2 regions of the Fodinicola feengrottensis genome follow, and region 1 is predicted to be linked to the other one. Evidence: riboswitches for the same ligand, from Rfam matches in the RefSeq annotation. Region 1 holds a riboswitch; the other holds the start of a gene.
The links. A riboswitch is a leader RNA that binds a small molecule or an ion and turns the genes downstream of it on or off. The one in region 1 is predicted to bind cobalamin.
Positions count from the first base shown of each region.

Region 2: it holds a riboswitch for cobalamin, as region 1 does, so the genes downstream of both, ABD301_RS04910 (cobalamin biosynthesis protein) here and cobN (cobaltochelatase subunit CobN) in region 1, are expected to answer to the same signal.

Region 1 is NZ_BAAANY010000020.1:409,384-417,916, forward strand. Features, by position in the region: gene ABD301_RS26000 (SDR family oxidoreductase) at 1-316, shown strand, start outside; gene cobN (cobaltochelatase subunit CobN) at 465-4,064, opposite strand; cobalamin riboswitch at 4,096-4,215, opposite strand; gene ABD301_RS26010 (precorrin-3B synthase) at 4,301-5,461, shown strand; gene ABD301_RS26015 (precorrin-8X methylmutase) at 5,458-6,084, shown strand; gene ABD301_RS26020 (precorrin-2 C(20)-methyltransferase) at 6,094-7,581, shown strand; gene ABD301_RS26025 (cobalt-precorrin-6A reductase) at 7,556-8,317, opposite strand; gene ABD301_RS26030 (cobalt-precorrin-5B (C(1))-methyltransferase) at 8,331-8,533, shown strand, end outside.
Region 2 is NZ_BAAANY010000003.1:90,656-99,188, reverse strand. Features, by position in the region: gene ABD301_RS04940 (glycoside hydrolase family 2 protein) at 1-58, shown strand, start outside; gene ABD301_RS04935 (TetR/AcrR family transcriptional regulator C-terminal domain-containing protein) at 174-1,106, opposite strand; gene ABD301_RS04930 (DUF2306 domain-containing protein) at 1,370-2,068, shown strand; gene ABD301_RS04925 (substrate-binding domain-containing protein) at 2,086-3,081, opposite strand; gene ABD301_RS04920 (PadR family transcriptional regulator) at 3,216-3,911, shown strand; gene ABD301_RS04915 (MFS transporter) at 3,880-5,325, opposite strand; cobalamin riboswitch at 5,891-6,012, shown strand; gene ABD301_RS04910 (cobalamin biosynthesis protein) at 6,044-6,982, shown strand; gene ABD301_RS04905 (cobyric acid synthase) at 6,979-8,469, shown strand; gene ABD301_RS04900 (putative cobaltochelatase) at 8,466-8,533, shown strand, end outside.

The DNA of each region.
Region 1 (8,533 bases):
CGTGCTGTCGTGGGTCAACATCCCCGAGTTCTCCGCCTACGCAGCCGCCAAGTCCGCCGAATGGTCTTTGACCAACGCTGTACGTACTGCTCTCGCGAAGCAGAACACCCAGGTCAGCGCGTTGCACGTTGGCTATATGGACACCGATATGGCCAGCGAGGTCGACGCCCCGAAGCATGATCCCGCATCGATCGCGAAGATCGCGTTGGACGGCCTCGCCTCCGGTGAGCCGGAAATCATCGCCGACGAGCTGAGCCAGCACGTACAGGCCGGTTTGGCCGGCGGGGTGGCGGCGCTCTATCCGCAGTCCGCCTGATCACTGTCCTGGCTACGAAACTGGCGTGGTGTGGGTTGGTGAGTGCGGGATAGTGTCCCGCACTCGACGTCGAGTGCGGGACATTGTCCCACGGTCAACGTGATTCACTAGTAAAGATCAACAGCGCCGAGTCTCGAGCCACCACCGATCAGCTCGACGGGCCGCCGTCCTCGAGGTTGCCTTCGGTGTCCAGGAAAATCTGTTGCAGGGCCTGCAGAGTCGCCGGATCGGGCTCGCGCCACATCTGCCGGTTTGCCGCTTCCAACAGCCGCTCGGTAATTCCGTGCAACGCCCACGGATTGGATTCGTTCAGGAATTTCTGGTTCTCCGGGTCCAGCGCGTACGTGGCCGCCAACTGCTCGTACATCCAGTCTGGCACCACGTCCGCGGTCGCGTCATAGCCGAACAAGTAGTCGACGGTCGCAGCCAGCTCAAACGCACCTTTGTAGCCATGCCGTCGCATCGCCGCGATCCAGCGCGGATTCACCACCCGGGCGCGGAAAATCCGGGCCGTTTCCTCGACCAGGGACCGGGTACGGACCGACTCCGGGCGAGTGCTGTCACCGATGTACGCGGCCGGCGCCTTGCCGGTGAGAGCCTGGACGGTGGCGATCATGCCACCGTGATACTGGAAATAGTCGTCGGAGTCAGCGATATCGTGCTCACGGGTGTCGGTGTTCTTCGCCGCCACCGCGATCCGTTTGTACGCCGTGCGCATCGCCTCGCGCGCGGGCGCGCCATCCACGCCGCGCCCGTACGCATATCCGCCCCAAGTTTCGTAGACGTCGGCGAGATCGGTGTTATCACGCCAATTGCGGCTGTCGATCAAAGGCAGCAGGCCGGCGCCATAGGTGCCTGGCTTGGAACCGAAAACCCGCAGCGTGGCCCGCCGGGAATCGCCGTGCTCGGCCTCATCGGCGCGTACGTGCGCACGGACGAAATTGTCCTCGTCGGACTCTTGCAGGCCAGCGACCAAAGTGACGGCGTCGTCCACCATTGCCACCACGTGCGGGAACGCATCCCGAAAGAAGCCACTGATCCGCACGGTCACGTCGATTCGCGGCCGGCCAAGCTCAGCCAGGTCGAGGGGGGCCAACCCGGTGACTCGCCGGGAAGCATCGTCCCAGACCGGCCTGACGCCCAACAGAGCGAAAACCTCGGCGATGTCGTCGCCGGACGTACGCATCGCGCTGGTGCCCCACACCGACAGACCCACCGAGCGAGGCCATTCTCCAGTGTCCGCGCGATAGCGGGCCACCAGCGAGTCGGCCAGCGCTTGGCCGGTCTCCCAAGCAAGTCGGCTGGGCACCGCTTTCGGGTCCACCGAATAGAAGTTGCGTCCGGTGGGCAGCACATTGACCAGGCCACGCAACGGCGAACCACTCGGCCCGGCAGGGACATAACCGCCCTCCAGGGCGTGCAGCACAGCGTCGATTTCGTCGGTCGTACGAGCCAGCCGCGGCACGATCTCGGTGGCCGCGAAGGTGAGGATCTCGGCCACGGTCTTATCGGGCCGACCGAGAACGGCGTGGACTGTCTCCATTGCCGCGGTCGCATCCCAAGCGCGGTCTTCCATCGCCTCGACGAGCGCGCGTGCGGTGTTTTCGTGCTCATCCACGCTGACCCGCGCGGCTGACCCGTCCTCGGCGAGGCCGAGCGCCTCGCGGAGTCCGGGCAGGGTCTGCCGGCCGCCCCAGATCTGCTGCGCCCGCAGCATCGCGAGGACGAGGTTGACCCGGCCCGGCCCGCTCGGCGCAGCCCCGAGAACGTGCAGCCCGTCCCGAATCTGCGCGTCCTTGACCTCGCACAGCCAGCCGTCGACATGCAGCAGGAAGTCGTCGAACTCGGCGTCATGCGGCCGATCGTCGAGACCGAGGTCATGGTCGAGTTTGGCGGCCTGGATGAGCGTCCAGATCTGCGCCCGGATGGCCGGCAGTTTCGCCGGGTCCATCGCGGCGATATTCGCGTGCTCGTCCAGAAGTTGTTCCAGCCGGGCGAGGTCTCCGTAGCTTTCCGCGCGGGCCATCGGCGGCACCAGATGGTCGACCAGGGTGGCATGCGCCCGCCGTTTGGCCTGGGTGCCTTCGCCCGGATCGTTGACCAGGAACGGATAGATCAGCGGCAGGTTGCCCAAAGCCGCGTCCGGGCCACAGGAAGCGGACATTCCGACAGTTTTTCCGGGCAGCCACTCGAGATTTCCGTGCTTGCCAACATGCACCATCGCATCCGCGCCGAATTCCTCGGCCAGCCAACGATACGCGGCGAGGTAGTGGTGCGTTGGGGGCAGGTCGGGATCGTGGTAAATCGCGATGGGATTCGCGCCGAACCCACGCGGCGGCTGCACCATGACGACCACGTTGCCAGCGCGCAGGCCGGCCAGCACGATTTCACCGGTGGTGTCCACGTAAAGCTGGCCTGGCGGCGGACCCCAGTGCTCCTCGATCCTTTGCCTTAGCTGGGCGGGCAAAGTCGCGTACCAGGAGCCATAAACCTCAGCAGCGATCCGGATCGGGTTGCCGGACAACTGCTCTTCGGTCAGCCAGTCCGGATCCTGGCCGCCGGCCGCGATCAGCGCATGCATCAGCGCGTCGCCGTCCTGGGCCGCCAAGCCCGGAAACCCGTCTCCCAAGTCGTACCCGGCCGACCGCATCTTTTCCAGCAGCCGTACCACGCTGGCCGGTGTGTCGAGGCCGACCGCGTTGCCAATGCGCGCGTGTTTGGTGGGATAGGCCGACAACATCAGTACGACCTTGCGCGAAGCCGCCGGCAGATGGCGCAGCCGGGCGTGCCCGACCGCGATGCCGGCCACCCGCGCGGCCCGCTCCGGATCGGCCACATAATGCGTCAGGCCGTCCGCATCGGTCTCCTTGAAGGAAAACGGGACGGTGATCAGCCGCCCGTCGAACTCCGGCACCGCGACCTGAGTAGCCACGTCCATGGGCGACAGGCCGCTGTCGTTCTCCGCCCAGGTGGCCCGGTCGCTGGTCAGGCAAAGGCCCTGCAGAATCGGAATGTCCAACTCGGCGAGGGCGCCGACATCCCAGGCGTCATCTTCGCCGCCGGCCGTCACCGCCGCCGGCGTACTTCCGCCAGCTGCCAGTACAGTCACCACCAGCGTGTCGACTTTACGCAGGACAGCGAGCATTTCCGGTGGCGCGGTCCGCAAAGACGCGCAGTACAGCGGCAAAGCCTGCCCACCGGCATCCTCTATCGCGCTGGACAGCGCCTCCACGAAAGCGGTGTTCCCGGCCACGTGGTGCGCGCGGTAGTAGAGCACACCCACCACCGGGCCGGAGCCGTTGCTCGTACGCTCCAGCTCGCCCCACAGCGGCATCGGTTCCGGAGCCACGAAACCAAAGCCAGTCAACAAAATCGTGTCTGACAAAAAGTGGTGCAGGTTCGCGAGGTTGCCGGGACCACCATGCGCCAAGTACGCATGCGCCTCGGCGGCCACGCCGATGGGGACGGTCGAGAGCTCCATCAGCTCGGCGTCCGGCGTTTGCTCGCCGCTCAACACGACCACCGGCAGCGATCCGGCCAGCAGGTGGTCCAGGCCGTCCTCCCAGGCCCGCCGGCCGCCCAGAATGCGGACGACCACCAGCCGCACGCCGGCCAGCAGCGCCGGCAGGTCGTCAACGGTCGTACGGGCCGGGTTCGCCAGCCGGTAGCCAACGGCGGCCGCGCGCGCCGACAGCAGGTCCGTATCCGACGTGGAGAGCAGCAAGATCTGGCCGCGGGCGCTGGACATCGCGGATCCTCCCTCGGGGTCCGCGCCCCGGGTCGAGAGAGCGACGGCGGCCAGTTCCTGGCTCACGGGTCAGCTGAAGCTGACCTGATGACAGTGGCGGGACCGCGCCGGATTCGCACCGGCTTCCTGCACCGTCGTCGCTGTGGTGGCGGTATGAAGTTGGGCCTGACCGCCAAACTCTAACCGGTCAGTCAGGGAGCGACGACAGGCCGGACCGGGCACGTAGTATCCGGCAGGTGTCCGCCCTTGCCTCGCGTGACGGCGCCGTCGACCGGTGTCCGGGAGCGCTCCGACTGCATGCCGCCGCGGACGGCGGCCTCGCTCGCGTACGGGTCCCGGGCGGCCGCCTGAGCGCCGCGCAGCTTGCCTTGCTCCGCGATGCGGCGGTCGAGCTGGGCGACGGCACTCTCGAGTTGACTTCGCGCGCAAACGTGCAGGTCCGGGGGCTGGCCGGCGCGGGTGACCTCGCCGAAAGGCTGGCCGGCGCCGGCCTGCTGCCGTCCGAGTCCCACGAGCGGGTACGAAACATCATCGCCAGCCCGCTCAGCGGGTGGGATGGCCAGGGTTTGCTGGACATATTTCCGCTGGTCAGCATGCTCGACACGGTGCTGTGTGACACGGCTGGCCTGGCCGAGCTGCCGGGCCGGTTCCTGCTCGTCGTGGACGACGGACGCCGCGATGTGATCGGGCTGGGCGCGGACATCGGGCTGCTCTCGGTCGCCCGCGACCAGCTCGCGCTCGTACTCGCTGGCCTGGACACCGGCCTGCGGGTACGCCCGGACCAGGCCGTCGATGTCGTACGTGGCGCGGCTGAGGCGTTCCTGGCCGAGCGAGCCGCACAGGGCTCGACAGCGTGGCGGCTGGCCGAACTGGCCGATGGTCCGGCTGCGATCGGCCGCCGGATGGGCCGCCCACCAGCCTCGATGCCGCGCCTCAGCGGCCGCCAGCCAACCCCCGTTGGCGCGTACGACGGCGTGTCGGTCGTCGGTGTGCCGCTGGGCCGCCTCGACGCCGAACAGGTGGCCACGCTGATCAGTGCCGCCGACGAGTTTCGCGTCACACCTTGGCGAAGCGTCGCGTTCCGCGGCCGCATTCGGACCACGGCCGGCCTGATCACCGACCCGGATTCACCTTGGTTGGGCGTGACGGCCTGCGCCGGAAAGCCGCGGTGCGCGCAGGCGCTGGCGGACGTACGCACCGATGCCGCGAAGGCGTTGGCGCCGGGCCGGCGACCGGTGCACTGGTCGGGTTGTGCCCGACGATGTGGCCGGCCGGCGGGTTCGCTGGTGGACGTGGTGGCGACCGACTTGGGCTACCACGTGACCGTCGACGGACAGATGCGAAGCGAAGGTGTCGGTGTCGGTGTCGCAGCACAGGTAATCAGGGCGGTTCGATGATCGACTACCTCAAGGACGGGCCGGAAATCTACCGGCGGTCCTTCGCGACCATCCGCGCCGAGGCGGATCTCAGCCATCTGCCGGCTGAGCTGGAGAAGGTCGCCGTACGGATGATCCACGCTTGCGGCATGACTGACCTGGTGGCGGATTTGGCCTGGTCACCAGATGCGGGCAAGGCCGCTCGGACAGCACTGCGAGCCGGCGCGCCGATCCTTTGTGACGCGGCGATGGTGGCCAGTGGCATCACCCGCCGCCGGTTGCCGGCCAGCAACGAGGTTATCTGCACCTTGACCGATCCGCGGGTCCCAGAACTGGCCGCACACCTGGGTACGACCCGGAGTGCTGCTGCCTTGGAGCTGTGGCGAGACCGGCTGGAAGGCTCGCTGGTGGCGATCGGCAACGCGCCGACCGCGCTGTTCCGGCTGCTGGAAATGATCGAGGAGGGCGCTGGCCGGCCCGCCGCGGTGCTCGGCCTGCCGGTCGGTTTCGTCGGTGCGGCCGAGTCGAAGCGCGCACTCGCCGAACATCCGAGCGGCCTGGCACACATCGTCGTCCACGGTCGCCGTGGCGGCAGCGCGATGGCGGTGGCCGCGGTCAACGCCCTCGCAACCGAACAGGAGTGATTTCCTTCCGTGGCAGAACGAAAACCGGCCGGCCGGCTCTACGGCGTGGGCCTCGGGCCGGGCGATCCGGAGCTGGTGACGGTCAAGGCAGCCCGGTTAGTCGGCGCCGCCGACGTGATCGCCTACCACTGCGCCCGGCACGGCCGGAGCATCGCGCGGCGGATAGCCGAGCCGTACGTACGCGCCGGCCAGATCGAGGAAAAACTCGTCTATCCGGTGACCACCGAGACGACCGACCATCCAGGTGGTTATCAAGGCGCGATCGACGAGTTCTACACGGCCGCGGCGGCTCGGCTGGCCACCCACCTCGACGCCGGCCGCGATGTCGTCGTGCTCTGCGAGGGCGACCCGTTCTTCTACGGTTCTTACCTGCACATGCACAAACGGCTCGCCGATCGCTACCCCACCGAAGTTGTGCCGGGCGTGACCTCGGTCAGCGCGGCTGCCGCTGAGTTAGGGCGGCCACTGGCCGAGCGCGACGAGGTTTTGACCATTCTGCCGGGAACTTTGCCGCCGGCCGAACTCGCCCGCCGGCTCGCCGACACCGATACGGCCGCGGTTGTGAAGCTGGGCCGCACCTTCGCGGGCGTACGAGCCGCACTCGCCGCAGCAGGCCGGCTGGACGACGCCTGGTACGTCGAGAAAGCCACTACGGACCAGCAACGGACCGCGTCATTGTCCACAGTGGATCCGGCGGATGTGCCCTACTTTTCCCTTGCCCTGCTTCCCAGCGGCCGTCCCGAAGCACCAAAGAAAGCAGGGGTCGTCGTGGTCGGCCTCGGGCCGGCCGGACAGCCATGGCTGACGCCGGAAACGCGAGCCGCGCTGGCCGAGGCCGACGATTTGGTCGGATACGGACCTTATCTCGATCGAGTGCCACCGAATCCGCACCAGACAAGGCATCCATCCGACAACCGGGTAGAGGCGGAGCGCGCCGCGGTGGCTCTGAAGCTAGCCGCCAGCGGTCGCCAGGTGGCCGTGGTTTCCTCCGGCGATCCAGGCGTTTTCGCGATGGCCACAGCGGTTCTGGAAGTGGCTTGCGAGCCGCACTTCGCCGGCGTACCGGTACGCGTGCTGCCCGGAGTCACCGCCGCCCAGGCGGTCGCCAGCCGGATCGGCGCACCGCTCGGGCACGACTACTGCGTGTTGTCGCTGTCCGATCGGCTCAAACCCTGGTCGGTGGTCGAACAGCGGCTGGCCGCGGCCGCCGAGGCCGATCTGGTGGTGGCGATCTACAACCCCGGATCCCGCAGTCGTACGCACCAGGTCACCGCGGCCCGGGATGTCCTGCTCAAACACCGAAATCCGGACACGCCGGTGGTCATCGGCCGCGATGTCGGCGGCGCCGGCGAAAGCGTACGAGTCGTCCGGCTGGCCGATTTGCAATCGTCCGATGTGGACATGCGGACGCTGCTGATCGTCGGGTCGTCCCGTACGCGCGCGGTGCAGCGCGGCGGCGAAACGGTCGTCTTCACGCCCCGCCGCTATCCGGAATGACGTTTTCCAGCCAAGCAACGGCCTGCGCCTCGGTCTCGACGATCGCCACCGCGGGCAGTTTCGGCCGACGTACGATCACCACCGGCAGCCCCAGCTCGCGGGCCGCCGTCAGCTTGGCCGCAGTCTGCTGACCACCGCTGTTTTTGGTCACCAGCAAGTCGATCCGGTGTTCGCGCAGCAGCGCCAGCTCACCGTCCACTGGGTACGGTCCACGATTCAGGAGCACGGTCAGCCGGGCCGGCAGCGGGGGCTCCGGCGGGTCCACCGACCGCAGCAGGAACCATCGGTCGCTGGCCGCGAAGGCCGCCGCATCGGTCCGGCCGGTGGTCAGGAACACCCGCTCCCCCGGCACCGGCAGGTCGCCGACCCGGTCCACCCAGTGCCAGTCATCGCCGTCGCGCGGCTCCCACCCGGGCCGTTGCAGCACCACGTACGGCAGGGCGAGCCGCTCAGTCGCCGCCGCGGCCGACCGGGTCATGGTGCTGGCGAAGGGATGGGTGGCATCGATGACCGCCGCGATTTCGTTCGTACGCAGCCAATCCAACAGGCCTTCGACGCCACCGAAGCCGCCGATCCGGACCGCGCCGGCGGGCCGCGCCGGCTCCCGCACCCGACCGGCCAACGATGAGATCGCCTCGACTCTGGGATGGTGCTCCAGCGCGGCCGCGAGCCGGCGCGCCTCGCCGGTGCCACCGAGCAACAGGACCCGCGCTCTCACCGCATCACCCCTGGTCATACCGTACAAGGATATGAAAGCGACGGGCCTGCGCTATGGCTGGACGACCGGCGCGTGTGCGACCGCCGCCGCGACCGCCGCTTACACGGCGCTGCTCACCGGCGATTTCCCCGACCCGGTCCAGATCACCCTGCCGCGCGGCCAGCGGCCCACCTTCGCGCTCACCCGTGAATCGCTGCGGATCGGCGCGGCCACCGCGGCGATCGTGAAGGACGC
Region 2 (8,533 bases), on a different contig from region 1:
CCCAGTGGTGAGCCTGTCCGGTTGGAACGTGGCGAGCCAGACGGTGTCCGCTCGGTAGCAATCGCTCGTACGGTCGCCCGCGTCGCAGATTACTCTGCGGCGCGGCCGATCTTTTGTTGTGGTTTGGCGAGCGGGAACCGTTGTGATAGAGCAGGCAATCCGGCCGTCGAACGTCACCTTCGCGGTGGGGGGTGTTGCCGGGCTCGGTCGATGAAGGCGGCGAACCCATCCAAGTGGCGCTGCAGGCCGAATTCGAAGAGGGCGGCGAGGTCCGCGCTCTCGCCGCGACCGATGCGCATTTTGCTGAGAGTGGGGAAGTTTCCGTTGGAGATGACCTCCCGGGCGAGGGAGTCGTACGCGGCCCAGCGTTTTTCGCTGGTGATGCCGGAGTTCTGTTCGATTTCAAGCTCCATCCCGCGGCCTAGGGCGACGCCGCCGACGAAGCCGTTCAGGCTTCCTACCGCGCGGAGCATTTCCAGGTGGGTCAGACCGAGGTTGTCCAGTCCGGCGAGTTGCCATTCGACCTGGGCCATGGCACTGGGCAGCACCGGTGGCCTCGCCAGGGAGGTCATGGCCGGCGCGGCCACCCAGGGGTGGCGTCCGTACGTACGCCAGTGCAGGCGGGCGACGGTTTCCAGGCGGGCTCGCCAGCCGGCTGGGGCTGGGTCGGGGAGCGACTCGACAGCGAAGACCGCTTCGGCCATCAGCCGGACGAGCTCCTCTTTGCTGGGAACGTAGTGATAAAGGGTCATCGCCCCGACATCCATCGCGGCCGCGACGCGGCGCATGGACAGGGCGGCGAGGCCCTCGGCGTCGGCCATCGTGATGGCGGCGGTGACGATCGTGTCCTTGCTGAGTGCGGTCGGGTCCGCCTTTCGGGGCTTTTTCGCATGCAAAGCGCGGACAACCGTGCCGATACCCGGTCGAGCCTCCACCAGATCCTGCTGCCGGAGGGTGGTGAGCACCTTGGTGGCGGTGGCCATCGCGACCTGCCAGTCGCGGGCGATCTGCCGGGTCGACGGCACTCGTTCGCCGGGAGCCAGCGCGCCGGATTCGATCCGGCCGCGGATCTCGTCGGCGATCAGTTGATAGCGCGGATCGGGCATCGCCACCGTCTTCCCTCCTAGTGCACTAGTGCACCTGAGGTGAAACTTAGCAGATCTCTACGGTCGTGCGCCTCTATGTCTGGTGACCATCCCTCCTGCGCCGGTGCGCTAGTGCACTAGCTCGGAGGTGGGGGCCACTATGATGCTTTAGTCGGTACAGTAGAGTAATACTTTCGTCTCTGGGAGGTGTGGCCGTCAATTGGTACGCTGTACGAACACTTCGCCGTACGGCGTATGAGTGACATACGAGGGAAGGACCAGTCATGGCAACATCCACCGGACAGGCAGTGGCCGCCGAGACCGCGCGGCGGCCCGCAACGCCTTGGTGGCGTCGGCCGTGGGTGGTGCCGTTGATGTTGATCGCGCTGCTCTTCTTGGCGTTTTCCTTGCCGCCGTACACAACACTCAATCCCCAGCTGTCCAGAGTGCCGTCGTCCTTCCCGCTGCACTACCCGTTCCTGGTGGCCCACATCGGGTTCGCGTCGGTCGCGATGCTGACCGCCTGCCTGCAAATCTGGCCGTGGTTTCGCCAGCGGTATCCGATCGTGCACCGCAGAATTGGTCGCGTGTACGTCTTCGCCGGGGTGCTGCCGGCCGGGGTGTGCGGTCTGATCATCGGCGCGGCGAGCCCGTACGGGCCGCCGGCGGCGGCCAGTGACGTGATGCTTGCGGTGCTGTGGCTGACATTTACCGCGGTGGGGTTCCGGATGGCCCGCAAGCGCCGGTTCGCCGACCACCGACGGTGGATGATTCGCAGTTTCGCGCTGACTTTCTCGATTATCACGAACCGGATCTGGGGCATCATCTTCGCGATCGCCTTGCCATCGCCCTCACCAGCCGAGATCGCTCCGCTGGGAGCCTGGCTGGGCTGGACGACAATGTTGTTGCTGGCCGAATGGTGGCTGGTCGAGCGCGGTGTCGGCAAGCGCCGGGCCCGTCGTGCGGCGGCCGCCGCGTCCTGAGGCATCCCGGCCGCGGATCAGATTCGGTACGCCTGCAGAGACTCCGGTGCGAACAGCTCGGCCGGCTCGAAGAGGCGACCGGCCAGTCCCTGCTCGTACGAATAGCGCAGGAAGGTGCGCAGCGTCGTGTCGTTCGCTTTCAGTCCGTACGGCCAAAAATCCCGGCCCATCACCGACTGGGTCTGCTCGACCGCGGCATACAGCCAGGGCAGCATATAGCGGTTTGCCGCGGTCTCGCCAAGTTTTTGCTGGACGTTGTGCTTGGCGTCGACGAAAGCCTGGAAGAGCGAGCGGGCCAGCCAGCGATGACTCTGGTAGAGATCACGCCGAAGCACGATCACATGCATGATCGGGAAGATGCCGGTCCGGGTGAAGTATTCCTCCTCGGCTGCTCGCGGGTCCGCGAGCAGCCGGCGGATCGAGATGTCACCGTCCAACATGGACTGTGGGGTTCGCGGGCTGTAGATCGCGTCAAGTTCCCCGCTCAGCAACAGATCGGTGAGCGTTTGGTCCGCCGGCACCGGTTCCACGTCGACGCCGGCTGGCAAACTCAGCTGGATTTTCTCCACCCGGCCACTCTGCTGCAGGCCTCCGGTGCGATAGCGCACCGACTCGACCGGCACCTGGTGGAACTCGGCCAGGATGCCGCGAATCCACACCGCGGCGGTGACCTGGTATTCCGGGATGCCAACGGTTTTGCCGGCCAGCTCCGACAGCTCACGTAACGGGCTCTGCGCTCGTACGTAGATGCCGTTGTGCCGGAAGGCACGGGACGGGAAAATCGGGATGGCCACAAACGGAGAATCGTTGCCGGACAACGACAGCACGTAGGACGAGAGTGACATCTCGGCCGCGTCGAACTCCTGGTAGCGGGCCATCCGGAAGAAGGTTTCCTCGACCGGCAGGGCCAGATAGGTCAGGTCGACGCCCTCCGGCCGGATCCGGCCGTCGGCCAGCGCCTGAGTACGGTCGTAGTCCCAGCACGCAATCGTGATCGGCACCCGTACGCTCATGCTGCCTCCCGTTCCTGCCGGCCCGCCGCGGCGTGCTGGTCTGTCGATCCTGCGACAACTCCGATATATACGTATCGGCCGTAGTATGTGCAGCAGCATCCGCGCCGTGCGGACGACGAAGGGAGGTGCGTGCCGTGTCGCTTCGGCACGCCTTGCTTGCCCTGCTGGAAGCCGAGCCGATGAGCGGCTACAGCCTGGCCAAGTTCTTCGACCAGTCGGTGGCTTACGTCTGGCACGCACCGCATTCGCAGATCTATCCGGAGCTGCGGCGAATGGAGCAGGCCGGGATGATCACCGGGCGCTCCGAGGCGCGCGGCACTTTCGCCACCAAGCGGATCTATTCGTTGACCGATGACGGCCGCGCGGAGTTGGCGCGGTGGGTCGAGGAACTCTCTCCGCTGCCGCGCGAAAGAGACGCCGCCTACCTGAAGAGCAGCTATTTTGAATACGGTGACTATGCCAGCGCGCGCAAGCATTTCGAGGCTCACCGGGCTCATCACGAAGAGCAGCGGCGGCGCTGGGAGGCGCACGTCAAGCAGCTGGAGAACCGGGACACCGACCTGCTCCGGATTCGGCTCGCGCAGGCGCCGGAACACCTGCGAAAGCAAGTCGTGGCTTACAAAGTGCACGTCTACCACGGGCTGATCGAGCGGGCCAAACAGGAAGTCCGCTGGGCGCTCGCGGGCCTTCGGATGGTGGACGAGCTGGAAGCCGAGACGGTCGCGGCGCGACCCGCACCGGCTGGTACGCCCCGCAAAGCGGTGGAGCGGACGAAATCGGCGGGCCCGCCGACCCGGGTCAGCCGGCGGCATGAGCCGCCGCGCCGCTGATCCTGGACCTGACGGCCAGTGAGCCGCCGATGGCGAGCGCGAGCAGGCTGGCGCCGCAGCAAACCCAGAAGCTGACCAGAAAACCGGTCTCGGTGGGAGCGCCGCCGGCGCCGCCGAAGGCGCTCAGCAGCAGGCCGACGATGTCGCTGCCGAAGGAGTTTCCCACCGCGTACGCGACAATGGAGATCCCCAGCGCGACCCCGGACTCGGACGCCGGCACCGCGCCGACAATGAGGATCTGGGTGGTGGCGAGCGCGATCGCGGTGCCCATCGAATAAACGCCCTGTGCGGTCAAAACGGCGATCGGGGCGCCGGCGAGCACCGCGAAGGCCACAAATGACAGGGCATTGAGGCCGACGCCCACACACGCGGACACCGCCATGCTGCCGCGCCTGGTCAGCCGCTGGAGCAACATTATCCCCACGATGGCGCCGATTGTCTGCGGGACCGCGAACCACGCGGTCTGCAGGATCGTGAATCCGTAGCCGAAACCGGCCACCGCCGGCTGGGTCTGCGCCAGCCTGGTGACCGCGGAGAGCGAGCCGTAGACACCGAAGGCGATGAGGAATGTCATGAGATACGGCACTCTCACGTGCGGCTTCAGAATGTCGCTCAGCCGGATCAGCGGATTCTTCGCCCGCCCGGCCGAAACCAGCCAGAGCAGCAACAACACGACCCCGGCCACCAGCAATGCGACCACTCGCGGCGATCCCCAGCCCCAGGTGGGTCCTTTGCTGAGGCCGAGCAGAATGCCGACCAGCGAGAGCGCCAGCAGTACCGCGCCGGTCAGGTCCAGCCGGCCGGCCGCCCGATGCCGGGAATCTCGTACGAGCCAACCGGTCGCAGCCATCCCGATGACGACCGTGATAATTCCGATGACGAAAAAGGACCGCCAGGCGGTGGGGTGAATGCCGACCAGCGCGCCCAACAGGATGCCGCCGCCGATCCCGACCCCGTTGCCGGCGTGGATCGCGCCGATCGTGAGCTGCGCGCGCTTTTTCGGCATGGTGTCGCTGGCAATCGCCTCCGGGAGCGCCAGCATCGGGAACTGCGCTCCCATTAACACCCTGCCGAGGATCAGCAGCGGGAAGCTGGTCGCGAAACAGTCGATCAGGCAGCCGGCGAGCACCAGCGCGAGAGACACCATAATCATTGGTTTCTTGCCGTAAAGATCGGCGAGCCGGCTGATCACCGCCAGCGCCACCGCGCCGGCCAACAGCGACGAGGTCACCAGCCAGGAGGTATCGGCGACACCGAGGTGCAGTTGTTTGCCAATGGTGGGTAACAACGGCACTATTCCGACTTGCAGGAGTTGCAGCGTGAAGCCGAGATAGGTGAGGGTGACCACCGCCGCGCGACCGTTCACCGCCGTGCCCCGGGTGTCGCCAGCCGGATCGACCGCTGCTTCCGTCATCTGTCTTGCCCTTCCGGAGCCGATCTGTGCCACCAGATATCCGTACGGCATGACCCAAACACAGCAAGGCTGGCACTGTGTGGGGTTTACCGGAAGTTTAACCCGCCCTGCTCCGGGAAGCGGTTGTTTATGTCAGCACATACGTATATCTTGGTATCTGCGCCGGACCGGGCCCCCGACCGGCCCGGCGCACTTTCGTTCCCCTGTCGGGAACTTCCCTGTTCAGTAGGCACTCTCTGTCGCTGGCCTGCGCGTTGACCGCCGACGCGCGCGGGACGATCAGCTGGGACGCGACTTGGTCGCGTCCTTCTTTGTGCCCGAGGGCAGCGAAATCTCGCCCGCGTGACGAGACATTGTCGCTGGTGGCGTGGATGTCGCCCGGGACGCGGCGAATATCGGGATGTCGGCGTTGGAACGTGCTTTCGGGTCCGTACGAGGGAGCGGCCGAAGCGGTTGGGTGGGATCTGGATCCATCTCCGCAAGGTGCCCCAAAAATGGAACAGGACCCATCGGGCGTGGCGGTGGTCATAGGCGGCCGCCTTGACAGTGCCGAAACGGCTGTGGTTGCCTGCGAAGGTTCGTCGATGACCAGGGAGGAAGCCGGTGCGACTCCGGCGCGGTCCCGCCACTGTCAGCCGGGTGCGAGCCCGGTGAGCCAGGAACTCCGGTCGTCGATCCCTTCGTCCTGGGGCGCGGACACCCCGAGGAAGGTTTCGCGATGGCCGCGTCCCGGTGGACGCTCCCGGTCGGCCTGCTCGCGGGGACCCTGTTGGACCTGGCCCTCGCCGATCCCCGGCGCGGCCATCCGGTAGCCGCGTTTGGGCAGGTCGCGGCCGCACTGGAGCGGCGAGTGTGGGCGGACAGCCGGCGCAGCGGAGCCGTCTACGGTGGGGCCTTGGTGAGCGCTGCGGGGCTCACTGGCGTCGTCCTCGCGCGTACGGCCCGCACACCGCTGCCGGCGATCGCGATGACCGCGGCCGGCACCTGGGCAGTGTTGGGTGGCACGTCGTTGGCGCGTGAGGGCGCCCGGATGCGGGCCCTGCTGGCCGCCGACGACCTGGCTGGTGCGCGTACGCGCCTTAGCCACCTCTGCGGTCGGGACGCGGCCGGTCTCGGGGTGGCCGAGCTCAGTCGGGCGACGGTCGAGTCGATCGCGGAGAACACCTCCGACGCGGTGGTGGCGCCGCTGTTCTGGGGTGCGGTGGCGGGGGTGCCGGGGCTGCTGGCTTATCGAGCGATTAACACGCTGGACGCGATGATTGGTCACCATAACGAGCGATATGAGCGTTTCGGTTGGGCCGTTGCGAAACTCGACGATCTGGTGAACTGGGTGCCGGCCCGGTTGACCGGGTTTTTGGCCGCTGCCCTCGCGGGTTCCGTTGACGGCAGCCCGCGTGCCGCGGTGACCGCGATGATCCGGGACGGCGGCCGGCACCCGAGCCCAAACGCGGGCCAGTGCGAAGCGGCTTTCGCGGGTGCCTTGGGCGTCCGGCTCGGGGGCGTGAACCGGTACGGCGACCGGGTGGAAATTCGTGGTGTGCTGGGAGATGGGCGCGAACCGACGGTCCAGGACATTGGCCGGGCAGTGCGGCTGTCCCGTCTGGTGGGAGTCGCCGCTGCCATTCTTTTCGCGATGGCCCGCAAGGTCGCGACGTGAGTGGCGCTCTGCTGGTCGCCGGGACCACCTCAGACGCGGGCAAGAGCATCGTCACGGCCGGACTGTGTCGATGGTTGGCCCGCCAGGGCGTGAAAGTCGCGCCTTTCAAAGCCCAGAACATGTCGCTGAATTCCATGGTCACCCGCGATGGCGCCGAAATCGGCCGGGCGCAGGCCGCGCAGGCGGCGGCCGCCCGGATCGAACCGGAAGCGGTGATGAACCCGGTTCTGCTCAAACCCGGCAGCGATCGGCATAGTCAGGTGATCCTGCTCGGCCATCCGATCGCCGAGGTCAGCGCGCTTTCGTACCGGCAGCTAAAAACCCGCCTCCGGGAAGCGGCGCTGGAGTCGCTTAGCGACCTGCGTTCGCGTTACGACGTGGTGATCTGTGAAGGCGCCGGCTCGCCCGCCGAGATCAACCTGCGGGACACCGACATCGCGAACATGGGCTTGGCGCGCGCCGCGGGGCTGCCTGTCCTGGTGGTGGGAGATATCGACCGGGGTGGCGTTTTCGCTGCCATGTTTGGCACTCTGGCGCTGCTGGAGCCGGCGGACCAGGCGTTGCTGGCTGGTTTCGTGGTCAACAAGTTCCGCGGTGACGCTCGGCTGCTCGGACCGGGTCTGGACTCGCTGCGCCGGTTGACTGGGCGGCCGGTGCTCGGTGTGCTGCCGTGGGTACCCGGCCTTTGGCTGGACGCCGAGGATTCGCTCGCCCTGACTGCCGAGCGGCCAGCGGTGGCGCCGCCGGTCGGCGAGGATGTGCTGCGCGTCGCGGTGGTCCGCTTTCCGCGCGTCTCGAATTTCACCGACGTGGACCCGCTGGTCGCCGAGCCGGGCGTGGTGCTGCGGTTTGTCACCCGGCCGGAGGAACTTTCCGATGCGGATCTGGTGATCCTGCCAGGCACCCGTGCCACCGTCGCGGATCTGGCCTGGCTAAGGGAAAACGGGCTCGCCGATGCGATCGTACGACGGGCCGCCCAGCGACGGCCGGTCCTCGGGATCTGCGGTGGCTACCAGATGTTGGCGGGCTCGATCGACGACGAGGTGGAAAGCCGGCAGGGAATCGTGCCCGGCCTCGGCCTGCTGCCCACCACTGTCCACTTTGGACCAGAAAAGGTGCTCGGCCGTCCTTCGGGGCAGGCGTACGGGCAACCGGTGCACGCGTACGAGATTCGGCACGGCCGGGTTTCGGTGGCAGGCGGCGAGGCTTTCCTTGATGGGTGTTCAGCCGGCACGGTCTGCGGGACCAGTTGGCACGGCGTCTTGGAAAACGACGGTTTCCGGCGAGCCTTCCTGGCCGAGACCGCCGCGCAGGCCGGCCGGCGCTTTGTACCAGGTGAGGTTTGTTTCGCCGATATACGCCAACGATGGCTCGATCTGGTGGGCGATCTGATTGCCGACCACCTGGACACCGCCGCGGTGATGCGGCTGATCTCGGACGGCCCACCGGCTGGTCTGCCGTTCGTACCACCGGGACCACCCGCATGAGGAGCGCAGTGACTGCCCCCATTTTCCCGCTCAGCGCCGTCGTCGGCATGGACGACCTACGGTT